DNA from 4 places in the Planifilum fimeticola genome. Region 1 is predicted to be linked to each of the others. Evidence: riboswitches for the same ligand, from Rfam matches in the RefSeq annotation. Region 1 holds a riboswitch; each other region holds the start of a gene.
The links. A riboswitch is a leader RNA that binds a small molecule or an ion and turns the genes downstream of it on or off. The one in region 1 is predicted to bind S-adenosylmethionine.

Region 1 (3,101 bases):
TACGGCCTCCCTTTTTGGTCCCAGGAACAGCCCCTGCATGGTGACACGGCCTCCGATTTTCGGGCCGATTTCCAAGTAGGTGCCCAGCCTCGTATCGACGGAAGGAGCCCATCGCTGCCATACTCTGAATACCTTTGCGAACTGATTCCATGGCCAGATGATGCGGAATACTGTCGCCCTGGCCGGGGCGCGATGCACTTTGAATTTGTATTTGGTATATATCCCGAAGTTTCCGCCGCCACCTCCGCGGGTAGCCCACAGGAGGTCCGCGTGACGATTTTGGTCTGCGCGAATCACCCTTCCCTTCGCATCCACCATTTCCACTCCGATCAGGTTATCGCTGAGAAGGCCGATCGATCGCTGGAGAGGCCCGATTCCCCCGCCGGGTGTGATGCCGCCGATCCCGACAGAAGGGCTGTCGCCAAAGGGGGACATAAATCCTTGCCGTGCGAGGGTCTTCACGATTCTTCCCACGGTGTTGCCCGTCTCAACGATCGCAATTCCCTTTTTTTTATCCAACCAAATCTTTTTCATACCGCTTACATCGATGACAATCCCCCCGTTGACCTGGGAGAGATTCGTTTCCAACGCATGCCTTCCGCTCCTGGCGCGGATGGGGACGCGATTCTCACGGGCCCATCTGATGGCGTTTGCTACATCTTGCGTCCTTTGGGCAAACACAAACACTTTGGGAAACCTGTTCGTATGGGGATCCCAATTCTTGCGCGCCCGTTCATAGCCTGGATCTCCTCTGAAGATGACCCGCCCGGTCAGCCGCGCTTTTGATTTCAACCTTTCCAACCTCCTTTGAGCGAACGTTGCAAATTATCCTATGTGGAACATCGGGGCATGGCGTGGACCGATATATCGGCAGAAATCTTTTTTTCTATCGTCGGGCTCGTGCAAAAGGTCGTCCATCGCGAACACATGGTGAATGGAACTTTTTTTTGCCGTTGAAAAGCGGAAAGGCAACCCTTATTCATCGGGAGGGTCGGCCGGGAGGAGGGGGGTTTCAACGCATCCGATTTCGCCGGACGGTGGATCGTCGATGCTTCGGGTGCGGATTTTTTGAAAAAAGATTGTTGACGGAATTCTGGGGAATCCCTTATAATTAAATACAAGTTTTCTGACGGGAATGACAAGGAAATACCGCATGCAGCACTCTTATCCAGAGCGGCGGAGGGACTGGCCCGATGAAGCCCGGCAACCCCGGAATCATTCCGGAAGGTGCCAATTCCTGCGGAAACCTTCGGGTTTCCGAGAGATAAGAGGAGAGCGGCATCACCGAGCCTCTTCTCCTGGATAAGGGAAGGGGCTTATTTATTTAAAAAAGGGGGATTTATCGATGGCGGAAGAGAAGCAGTATCGGCCGGAGACGCTGGCGGTGCACGGGGGGCAGGAACCGGATCCCACCACCCTTTCGCGGGCGGTGCCCATCTATCAGACGACATCTTATGTTTTCCGCGACACCGAACACGCGGCCAATCTGTTTGCGCTGAAGGAGTTCGGCAACATCTACACGAGGATCATGAACCCGACGCAGGATGTGTTTGAAAAGCGCATCGCCGCCTTGGAAGGCGGTGTGGGGGCGCTGGCGACGGCCTCCGGCCAGGCGGCCATCACCTACTCCATCCTGAACATCGCCAAGGCGGGGGATGAAATCGTCTCCTCCAGCAGCCTGTACGGAGGAACTTACAACCTGTTCCATTATACCCTGCCCAAGCTGGGCATTACGGTGAAATTCGTCGATCCCTCCGACCCGGAGAATTTCCGCAAGGCGATCACCGATCGGACGCGGGCCGTCTTTGGGGAGATCATCGGCAATCCCAAGTTGGATGTGCTCGATCTGGAAACGGTGGCTGCCATCGCCCATGAAGCGGGGATTCCGCTCATCGTCGACAACACCTTCGCAACCCCGCACCTGTGCCGGCCCTTTGATTTCGGGGCGGATATCGTCATCCACTCCGCGACCAAATTCATCGGCGGCCACGGCACGTCCATCGGGGGCGTGATCGTCGATTCGGGGAAATTCGATTGGACGAACGGCAAGTTCCCCGAATTGACGGAACCGGATCCCAGCTATCACGGCGTTTCCTACACCGAAGCGGTTGGTCCTCTGGCCTACATCATCAAGGCGCGGGTGCAGCTGCTTCGGGACATCGGCGCGGCGCTGTCGCCCTTCAACGCCTTCCTGTTCCTGCAGGGGCTTGAAACGCTGCACTTGCGGATGGAGCGGCACAGCGAAAACGCGCTGAAGATCGCCCGCTACCTCCGGGAGCACGACGCGGTGGAATGGGTCAGCTATCCGGGATTGGAGGATCATCCGTCTCATGAATTGGCGAAGAAATATCTGCCCAAGGGGCAAGGCGCCATCCTCACCTTCGGAATTCGGGGCGGTCTGGAGGCCGGAAAGAAACTGATCGAAAACCTGAAGCTGTTCTCCCACTTGGCAAACGTCGGCGATTCCAAATCTCTGGTGATTCACCCCGCCAGCACCACGCACCAGCAACTGACGCCCGAGGAGCAGGTTTCCACCGGGGTGACGCCGGATCTGGTCCGCCTGTCGGTGGGTACGGAAGCGGTGGAGGACCTGATCGATGACCTGGACCAGGCGCTGAAAAAGAGCCAAAGCGCAGTGGGCGTCTAAACCCTGAACAGGGTGGATGATCCGCGGCTGTCCGGCCGTTCTCGGACACGTACACGCATCTGGGAGGGATCGGCGTGCATCTCGACTCCCGATTGGCACAAATTGGAACGAAGAAGGAAAAAAGCACGGGAGCAATCAGCTATCCCGTCTACCATGCGACGGCCTACCGCCATCCCGCCCTCGGGGAAAGCACCGGTTACGATTATTCCCGGACGGCCAATCCCACCCGGGATGTGCTGGAAGAAGCGATTGCCTCCTTGGAAGGGGGAGACGACGGTTTTGCCTGCAGTTCGGGGATGGCGGCGATCCAGACGATGATGGGTCTCTTTTCCCAGGGGGATCACCTGGTCGTTTCCCTGGATTTGTACGGCGGGACCTACCGGCTGTTTGAACAGGTCCTCACGGGCTACGGCCTTTCCTTCAGCTATGTCGACATGCGGGATCTTCCCGCCGT
Region 2 (3,101 bases), on a different contig from region 1:
AGATTGTTCGGTTTTGTTCATCTTTTTCCGTTCCTTTCCCTGCCGGTTGCCGGCGAAAAGAAAAATGCCTGTGCGGCCATCATACCACACAGGCAGTCCCTTTTCCCACTTCACTGAGCCGAACTGATCTTCGCCTCCCGTTCGGCGCCGACGGGCTCCGGCGTACCCAGCAGGGGGCGAAAGACGACCCTCTCCGCCTCCAGCTCCAGTTCCTCCGTCAATTTCTCCTGAAGGGACGGATCCCAGCGGCGCAAAATCAACGCCAGCGCGCTTCGCTCGTCCCCCGGCAACCAGGCGACATCCACGGCCGAAGTTCCGAACCGTTTCAATCGCTCCTTCACTTGTTGGGAGATATCGGAGCCGAGGCGATCCTTCGTCTCGATGAAGGCGAAGCGCGCTCCCCCCTCTTCCCAGACGGGGAGAACCAGCGGACGCCGGTAGGACAGCGGCCGGGGAAGGGGGAGACGGAAAAGGTTGCAAAGGTCCTCCACCATGGCGCTGGCGGTGGGCTGTTCCCCCGCTCCCTGGCCGACCAGCGTCACGTCCTGAACCGTGTCCGCTTCGATATGGATGGCGTTGTAGACACCGTTGATGCCGGACAGGGGATGGGAAAGGGGAACCAGGGTGGGCCCCACCTGCAGGGCAACGGGACCTTCCTCCCCGAACTGCTCCGCCTTGGCCAGCAGTTTGATCCTATACCCCAACCGGTGGGCCAATTCCAGCTCCGCGGGCGAAATATCGGTGATGCCCCGCCGTGCGATCTCGTCGACGGGCACCACGGCTCCGAAGGCGAGACGGCTGAGAATCGTCAGCTTGTGGGCGGCATCAAATCCCTCCACATCGGCGGTGGGATCGGCCTCCGCGTAACCCAGCCGCTGGGCCTCTGCCAGCACTTCCTCAAAGGAGCGCTGATGTTCCCCCATCTGCGTCAAAATGAAATTGGTGGTGCCGTTCAAGATCCCGGAAACGCGCAGAATCCGGTTCGCCTTCAGGAAATGCTGCAGGGTGCCCAGCACCGGAATCCCGCCGCCGACACTGGCTTCATACAGGAGCTGAACCCCGTGCTCCTGGGCCAGCTTTTCCAATTCCGCTCCATGTTTGGCGATCAGTTCCTTGTTGGCCGTCACCACGTGGCATCGGGAGCGGATGGCCCGTTCGATGTAAGTTCGGGCAGGCTCCACCCCGCCCATCGCTTCCATGACCACATCGACCCCTGTCGCCATGATCTCCTCGAACCGGGTAGTGAGCAGGTTTTTCACTCCGTCCACTTTCCGCTTCTTGTTCGGATCGCGCACCAGGATGTGCTTGACTTCGAACAGGAGTCCGGTTCGGCGTGCGATCACATCCTGATTGCTTTGGAGCATTTTGTACACGCCGGTTCCCACGGTCCCCAGCCCCAACAGGGCCACATCGATCCGGTCCACTCCGCTTCCCTCCCTGTGCATTGGATAAAATGAAAACCCTCTTCGAATAAGAAGAGGGTATGTAAACGCAACATCCATACCCCGCTCCTTATCTCTCAGCGCCCCCGGCACTGCAGGAATTGGCACCTTTGCCCCTGGAAAGCACCCCGTGGGTGCCAAGGCAAGGTTGCCGGGCTTCATCGGGCCAGTCCCTCCACCTCTCTGGATAACGAGTCGGGTCAAGCTATGCAATTTAATTAGTCCTTATTATCTTACAGCGGACCCCCTTTGTCAAATCTTTTTTTTGTCCAAAACGATTTTTTCTATTTGAACGGTTCCGCCTCCTCGGCTCGGAGATTGCACATGAAAACGGCCCGGTCGCCGGGCCGTTTCACCTCAGGGGCGCATCTGGCGGGCCAGCGCTTCTTCCGCCCTTCTCACCATTTCCTTCACCATGTGGCCGCCGATGGCACCGCCGATCTTTCCCGCCTCGGCGGCTTTCAGATCGCCGTTGTCCTCCGGCTTCAGCGGAACGCCCAAACGGCGGGCCACTTCGAACTTGACCTCTCCGGGATTCATCGGGCCCGTTCCCAACTCCCGGCTCATCACCTGTGCCTTCAGCCGATCCATTTCTCCGCGGGCCTGGGGCACCAGCAGCCGGTTGCGGCGACGCCTGCGCGCCATCTCTTCCACCCCCTGGTCTTAGTGTGTCCAGCCGCCCGTCTCTCTTGCACCGACACAAAAAACCCTCCGGTCGAAACCGGAGGGATAGCCCGGGAAATTTTCCTCATCCGCGGGCGTTCAGATAGCGTTTGTTCACTTCTTCCCAGTTCACCACATTCCACCAGGCCTTCACATAATCCGGACGCTTGTTTTGGTATTTCAGGTAATAGGCATGCTCCCAAACGTCGATGCCCAGGAGCGGTTTGTCGCCGTCCATCAGGGGATTGTCCTGGTTCGGGGTGCTGGTTACGGCCAGTTTCCCGTCGGATTTCACAACCAGCCAGGCCCATCCGCTGCCGAAACGGGTGAGGGCCGCCTTGGTGAATTCCTCCTGGAACTTTTCAAAGCTGCCGAAGGTTTGGTTGATCGCGTCGGCCAGCTCCCCGGTCGGTTGGCCGCCGCCGTTGGGGCTCATGCTTTCCCAGAAGAGGGTATGGTTGTAGTGACCGCCCCCGTTGTTGCGAACCGCGGTGCGGATCGACTCGGGCACCTCGTTAATATTGCGGATCAGATCTTCCAGCGATTTTTCGGCCAGGGCGGCATGGCCTTCCAACGCAGCGTTCAGGTTGTTCACGTAGGTGGCGTGGTGACGACCGTGGTGAATCTCCATCGTCTGCGCATCGATGTGCGGTTCCAGCGCGTTGGCGGGATAAGGCAGCGCGGGCAATTCAAACTTCGCCATACACGTGATCCCTCCATATGTAAGTTTTGTTTGAACAGGATGGCCTGCTTAGCATGCCCAATCATCAGCCCATCATCGGCTTCCCCTATTATTATGACCCAAAATCCCGGATATGGTCAATTTTTTTTCGCGAAAAGTTTCAGAAGATCGCTTCCGGCAGTCCGGTCACATCCTCCACAATGTAATCGGCACCCAATTCCTCAAATTTCGCCCGCGCCTTTTCCCCGGTCAACCCCGTCAAGGTGGCGGCGAAACGGCACCCCATCCGGCGCGCCGCCAACAGATCGGCGACG
Region 3 (3,101 bases), on a different contig from region 1:
AGTGTCCAGTTGATCAAACATGCGAAATCACCCCGCGGTTTTCTCCCCGCTCGATGGCTTCCACGACTTCCCGAACGGCCTCCTCCGGCCCGCTGATCCGCAGCGCAACATGCTCGTCGCTTTCGACGGCATCGGGCAGGATGGTGGCGGTCACGCCCCGCTTGACCCGTTCGGCCAGCAGGCCCCAGAGGCGATCCAGGCGGTCGGAAGGAATCCGAATCAAGGCGGAGTGCTGTTCGGATTCCTCTTTTTCAGTGATCAGGGATTCCACAAATTGCCGGGTCACCGGGTGCTTCGGCTCCCGGAACAGGGCCTCCACGTCGCCCTGCTCCACGATCTTGCCATCCTCCATCACGGCCATGCTTTGGCACAGCCGCTTGACGACGCTCATTTCGTGGGTGATGACCACCATGGTGATCCCGGTGTCCCGGTGGATCTCTTTGAGAAGTTCCAGGATGGAAGAGGTGGTCTCGGGGTCCAGGGCCGACGTCGCTTCATCGCAAAGCAGCACGGTCGGATCGTTGGCCAGGGCCCGGGCGATGCCGACCCGCTGTTTCTGTCCGCCGGACAGTTGGGCGGGATAAGCGTTCGCCCGGTGGGTGAGTCCCACCCGTTCCAGCAGCGTGTCCACCTTTTCCCGGATCTCCTTTTTGGACCTTCCGGCCAGTTCCAGGGGGAAGGCTACGTTCTCCCAAACGGTGCGCGACCAGAGCAGGTGGAAGTGCTGAAAGATCATGCCGATTTTCTTTCGCGCTTCCCTCAGCTCGCGCTCACTGCTTTCGGAGATGGTGATCCCGTCCACCGTCACCCGGCCCGACGTGGGCTTTTCCAAGCCGTTGAGCAGGCGGAGCAGCGTGCTCTTTCCGGCGCCGCTGTGGCCGACGATGCCGAAGATTTCCCCGCGCTTGATTTCCAGATGAATATCCTTGAGGGCAACCACGTCTCCGTCCTTCGGAGAGCGGAATACTTTGCTCACATGATCCAGTGTGATCATCGATCCTCTCACCACCCGTTGAAGAAAAAATCCCTTCCTGCCAGAGCAGAAAGGGATCTTATATCTAAAATCGCCTCTCTCATCTGCCAGAACCGTTGGGCTCTGCAGGAATTGGCACCATTTCCGCACACAGACCGCGGACGGTTGCCGGGTTTCATCGGGCCAGTCCCTCCACCTCTCTGGATAAGAGCGCGCGTAATCGCCTTATGAAATTGTCAAGAAACATCCTACTACGACGCCCTTCGGCATGTCAACAGCATCGCGTTATTCCGAAATATATTAATTGTTTCGATTGCATGGGGTGACAGACTCGACCGGGAAAGTTTTAAAAAATTTTTCCCGGATCTCCTTCATATCAGGACATCCCGTTTGACAAAGGCCCACCAGGTGATCAGGTGAAACAGCGCGAAATGGATTGCCAGCACCGACAGGGAGTGACCGAGCGACATGCCCGGAAAGGGCGGGGAGTGGCCGAGGAAATAGGGGGACAGATCCAGATTGGCAAACAGCAGGTATTTTCCCCAGCTGACGCCCCACGTTTTCAATAATTCCGATAGAAATGCACCGGAAAAAAAGAGGAAGATGGACAACCCGACGGACAGGGTGCTGCTGCGGGACACGGCGGACAACATGAAGGCGAGGGAGGCGGTCACCATCACTTCCACTCCGTACAGTCCGTAGGTCGAAGCCAGGGATTTCAGCGATTCCAGGGCGTCTCCGGATCCCGTCCATCGAAAGAAGACCGCTCCGAACAGCAGGGAGGCCAGCAGCAGGACAGCCATGCCGGCCAAAAGAAAGGTGAGTACCGCCGCAAATTTGGACAGCAGGATTTTGGTCCGGCTCACGGGGCGGATGAGCAACAATTTCGCCGTTCCCCAGGAAAACTCGCTGGAGATGATATCCCCTGCGACGACCAGGGTGAATAATTGGACGATGAACAGCAGATGGGTGCAACCTTCGGCGAATTCCCACATGTCCACGGGGGCGCCGGAGACGAGGATCAATCGCTGCCCGATCGCCAAAAGGCAGACCGCCAGGATCAACAGCCCCCACATGACCAGGGTTCGCGTCCGGTCCATGATTTTCATCTGTTCGTTTCGGATCAGCGGTCCTAAGATCACGGCTTATCCCCTTCCGTCATTTCCAGGAAGCGTTCTTCCAGCGACTGTTCCATCCGGTGGATGGCGTACACCCGAACCCCGGCTCCGATCAACCGGCGGTTCAGTTCCGCGGTTTCCTCCCGCCGCAATCGGATCTCAAATCCGCCGGGGCATTCTTTCCATTCGCGATCCAACCCCAGTTGGAGCAATACCGACGGGACCGGATCCGTCCGGTCCACCTCGAAACGGGTTCGGAGTTCCTCGGAATCCCGCCGAAGGATTTCGCTCATCCTCCGGACTTCGATCAGTTTTCCGTCCCGGAGGATGGCCACCCGGTCGCACATCAGCTGCATCTCCCACAGCAGATGGCTCGACACCAGCACCGCCGTTTGTTCCGCCTTGGCCAAATGGCGCAGATAATCCCGCAGTTCGCGGATACCGGCGGGATCCAGTCCGTTGGTGGGCTCGTCCAGGATGAGCAGGGAGGGATGGTGCAGGATCGCCTGGGCCACCCCCAGGCGCTGGCGCATTCCCAGGGAATAGGTCTTGACCGGATCGTGGATGGCTTCCTCCAGCTTCACCAGGGAGACGACTTCCCGGATTCGATCTTCGCCCACATCCGGCGCCATCCGGGCAAAGTGGAGCAGATTCTTGTACCCCGTCAGGAACGGGTAGAACTCCGGATTTTCCACAATGGCTCCCACATGTCGGATGGCCCGCTCAAACTGGGATCGCACGCTTTTTCCCCGAATGCGGATCTCCCCGCGGGTGGGGGTGATGAGGCCCGTCATCATCCGGATCAGCGTGGTTTTGCCGGCGCCGTTGGGCCCGAGGATCCCCATCACCTCTCCCGGGTATACTTCCAGCGAAACGGAATCGATGATCCGCCGGCGGCCGATCTCTTTGCTCACATCGCGAATTTCCAATACAGGGCTGTCTGTCATGACGACCTCCGTGGATGCGTTTTTTTCCCGGACTCTACAAGCTATTTCAAAAACATGATCTGC
Region 4 (3,101 bases), on a different contig from region 1:
AGCAAGAGGATCAAGAAAAGTGGGACGAGAAGAAAGATTTTTTTCATTTTATTACCTCCATAGGGAAACATTCGTTTGCTAAGTACCCTTTCTGCTCCGGCAAAAAACGCCTTTTTCGGGCGGGGTTTCCGCCTTTCTTCGTTGTATTTTTTTGAAAAAAGATTCAATTTGTCGTTTCAGGACTCCCCAATCCGGTAAAATAGGGGTGGAGCCTGCTGGCGATGATGGTTGCGAGAAGAGCGTGGGGAAGGGGATTGAAAGAGATTGTACAGCGTCTACTCCAACGATCGGTTGTTTGCTGTCGTCGATCTCATGGAGGGAATCGAGGGAAGCCGATTTGAGATCCTTGAGTACAAGGAAGTGAAAAAAAGCGGTGCCCCTTTGCGGCAAATCCGGATTGTTCTGAACGAGGGGGAGGTCCGGTCTGCGGAGGGTGTGCTCCAGTTTTTCAAGGGGAACATCGGCGTGAAGACCAAACCGGGGGAGGGAGGGGCCGCCTCCGAAATCCTGCGGAAAGCGATGACCGGAATTCTGGCGAAGGAATCCCTGGTCAAACAACCCCTCATGCTTCCCGTCTACAGCGGCGAGGGCGAAATCTATCTGAAGCCGTCCTTTGGTCACTATCAGCTTCTCTGGATGGAGCGGGAGGAGATTATCGTCGACGAGAATGTGTTTCTCGCCTGTGACGCGACCGTCAGTGTCAGCCCCGTCCGGATCAAGCTCCCCGCTTCGGAGGGCAAGGAGGACAAGGTGCTGCTGCAGGTGAAACTGTCCGGCACCGGCGCCTGCGTGCTGCAGCTGCCCGTTTCTCCGCAGGAGGTCATGTGCCTTCCCGTCGCCGAGGAAAAATTGCAGCTGGAAGGTTCCTATGCCTTTCTGCGGAAGGGGGCGGTCCAACTCAGCGTGACCGGCAAAGGGAAGGATTCCCTCTCCTATCATTTCTCCGGAACCGGTGAGGTGTGGGTCGCTCCCACCAAGGACGTCCGTTGACCTATGAAACAGCGTGACGGGAATGGGGCATGTTAGAAACGGAGGCTTCGGTGAATCCACTTGTACCTTTCACATGCGAACACGAAGAGGGGGATTTCCGTGAAAATCAAACTGACCAGCGTACTGGTGGACGATCAGGAGAAGGCCCTCCGGTTTTACACGGAGGTTTTGGGCTTTGTGAAGAAACGGGATGTTCCGGCGGGTGGAGCCCGGTGGCTGACGGTAGTTTCACCCGAGGGTCCCGAAGATGTGGAGTTGCTTCTTGAGCCGAACAGCAATCCGCTTATTCAGATCAACGGCCAGCCCGCCGCCGCGGCCTATCAAAAGGCTCTTTATGAGGCGAAAATTCCCTATACCATGTTTTTTGTCGAGGATATGAATAAGGAATACGAGCGCTTGAAAAAACGAGGGGCCACCTTCGTCATGGAGCCCACCAAAACCGAATGGGGCTACCAGGCCATGATCGATGATACCTGCGGCAACCTCATCATGATTGCGCAGGAGGAAAAGTGACGGTTTCTGAAAGGTGCCCCTTTCAGAGTGGATATTGACAGTCCGACACCGGATCAAGTATCATGACAGAAACAGCTGTGGGGCGCAAGCGGACGAATTCCGCGGGCGTTGCGCCCCTCGAAGGAACGGACAATTTCATAGTGAGAGCGCTCTTATCAAGAGAGGCGGAGGGACTGGCCCGATGAAGCCCGGCAACCTATCGGAAGCGATTCCGGTGTGGTGCCAATTCCTGCAGAGAGTCTATCTCTGAGAGATGAGAGTCTGGAACCCCACCCAACCTTTCATCCGCAGAGATGGAAGGTTATTTTTTTACAAAGGATGATGGCGATGGAGAAGCACCCGTTGGTTCGACGGATGGAGGAAAAAATCCTGATCCTGGACGGCGCGATGGGAACGATGCTTCAGCAGGCGGGACTTTCCGCCGAGGATTTCGGCGGGGAGGCGCTGGAGGGATGCAACGAAATGCTCAATTTGACCCGGCCGGACCTGATCCGAAGAATTCACGAGGATTATCTGGCGGCCGGGGCGGATCTGATCGAGACCAACACCTTCGGGGCGACGCGGATCGTGCTGGAGGAGTACGGACTCGGGGACCGGGCGGAGGAGATCAACCGGAGAGCCGCCGAGCTGGCGGTGAACGCCGCCCGCCGGTGGTCGACGCCGGAACAGCCCCGCTTCGTCCTGGGGGCGATGGGGCCGACGACGAAGACCCTTTCCCTGACCGGAGGCGTCACCTTCGACGGGTTGGTCGACGCTTACCGGGAGCAGGCCCGGGGACTGCTTCTGGGAGGCGTGGACGCGCTGCTTTTGGAGACCGCCCAGGATACCCTCAACGTGAAGGCGGGGGGCATTGGAATTCGCCGTGCCTTTGAGGAACTGGGGCGGGAGGTGCCCCTCATCATCTCCGGGACGATCGAACCGATGGGGACGATGCTGGCCGGTCAAAACATCGAAGCCTTCTATCTCTCGGTGGAGCACCTGAAGCCGGTGGCCGTCGGCCTCAACTGCGCCACCGGACCGGAATTCATGCGGGATCATCTCCGGACCCTGTCCGGGCTGGCCCGGTGCGCGGTCAGCTGTTATCCCAACGCGGGATTGCCGGACGAAGAGGGGCGGTACCACGAGACGCCCCGGGCGCTTGCGTCGAAACTGGCCGCCTTTGCCGACGCGGGCTGGCTCAACATTGCCGGGGGTTGCTGCGGGACGACGCCGGAGCACACCCGCGCCCTGGCGGAAGCCCTGCGGGGGAAGAGGCCCAGACGGCCGATTTCGTCCCATCCGCCGGCGGTTTCGGGGGTGGAGGCGGTCTTCCTGGAAGAGGACAACCGCCCCCTCCTCGTCGGCGAGCGGACCAACGTGATCGGTTCGCGCAAATTCCGGGAACTGATCGCCGACGGCCGGTATGAGGAGGCGGCGGAGATCGCCCGCCGGCAGGTGAAGGGCGGCGCCCAGATCATCGACGTCTGCCTGGCCGATCCGGACCGGGATGAGCTGGAGGACATGGAGCGGTTTCTCGAACATGCGGTGAAGAAGGTGAAAGTTCCCCTGATGATCGATTCCACCGATCCGGCGGTGGTCGAACGGGCCCTCACCCATTC

Region 2: linked by a shared signal. The riboswitch ahead of CLV97_RS08225 (homoserine dehydrogenase) and the one ahead of CLV97_RS06995 (homocysteine synthase) in region 1 are both predicted to bind S-adenosylmethionine.
Region 3: linked by a shared signal. The riboswitch ahead of CLV97_RS17195 (methionine ABC transporter ATP-binding protein) and the one ahead of CLV97_RS06995 (homocysteine synthase) in region 1 are both predicted to bind S-adenosylmethionine.
Region 4: linked by a shared signal. The riboswitch ahead of metH (methionine synthase) and the one ahead of CLV97_RS06995 (homocysteine synthase) in region 1 are both predicted to bind S-adenosylmethionine.

What each region holds. Positions count from the first base shown of each region.
Region 1 covers NZ_PVNE01000008.1:107,396-110,496, reverse strand. Annotated here, with positions in the region: gene CLV97_RS07000 (FAD-binding oxidoreductase) at 1-792, opposite strand, end outside; SAM riboswitch class I at 1,162-1,271, shown strand; gene CLV97_RS06995 (homocysteine synthase) at 1,346-2,647, shown strand; gene CLV97_RS06990 (aminotransferase class I/II-fold pyridoxal phosphate-dependent enzyme) at 2,722-3,101, shown strand, end outside.
Region 2 covers NZ_PVNE01000011.1:5,892-8,992, forward strand. Annotated here, with positions in the region: gene rlmD (23S rRNA (uracil(1939)-C(5))-methyltransferase RlmD) at 1-21, opposite strand, end outside; gene CLV97_RS08225 (homoserine dehydrogenase) at 111-1,424, opposite strand; SAM riboswitch class I at 1,510-1,636, opposite strand; gene CLV97_RS08230 (small, acid-soluble spore protein, alpha/beta type) at 1,800-2,087, opposite strand; gene CLV97_RS08235 (superoxide dismutase) at 2,191-2,808, opposite strand; gene CLV97_RS08240 (HAD family hydrolase) at 2,948-3,101, opposite strand, start outside.
Region 3 covers NZ_PVNE01000048.1:112-3,212, reverse strand. Annotated here, with positions in the region: gene CLV97_RS17200 (methionine ABC transporter permease) at 1-21, opposite strand, end outside; gene CLV97_RS17195 (methionine ABC transporter ATP-binding protein) at 14-994, opposite strand; SAM riboswitch class I at 1,071-1,184, opposite strand; gene CLV97_RS17190 (ABC transporter permease) at 1,345-2,115, opposite strand; gene CLV97_RS17185 (ABC transporter ATP-binding protein) at 2,112-3,038, opposite strand.
Region 4 covers NZ_PVNE01000013.1:59,228-62,328, reverse strand. Annotated here, with positions in the region: gene CLV97_RS09505 (glycine betaine ABC transporter substrate-binding protein) at 1-47, opposite strand, end outside; gene CLV97_RS09500 (AIM24 family protein) at 265-990, shown strand; gene CLV97_RS09495 (VOC family protein) at 1,090-1,503, shown strand; SAM riboswitch class I at 1,653-1,763, shown strand; gene metH (methionine synthase) at 1,831-3,101, shown strand, end outside.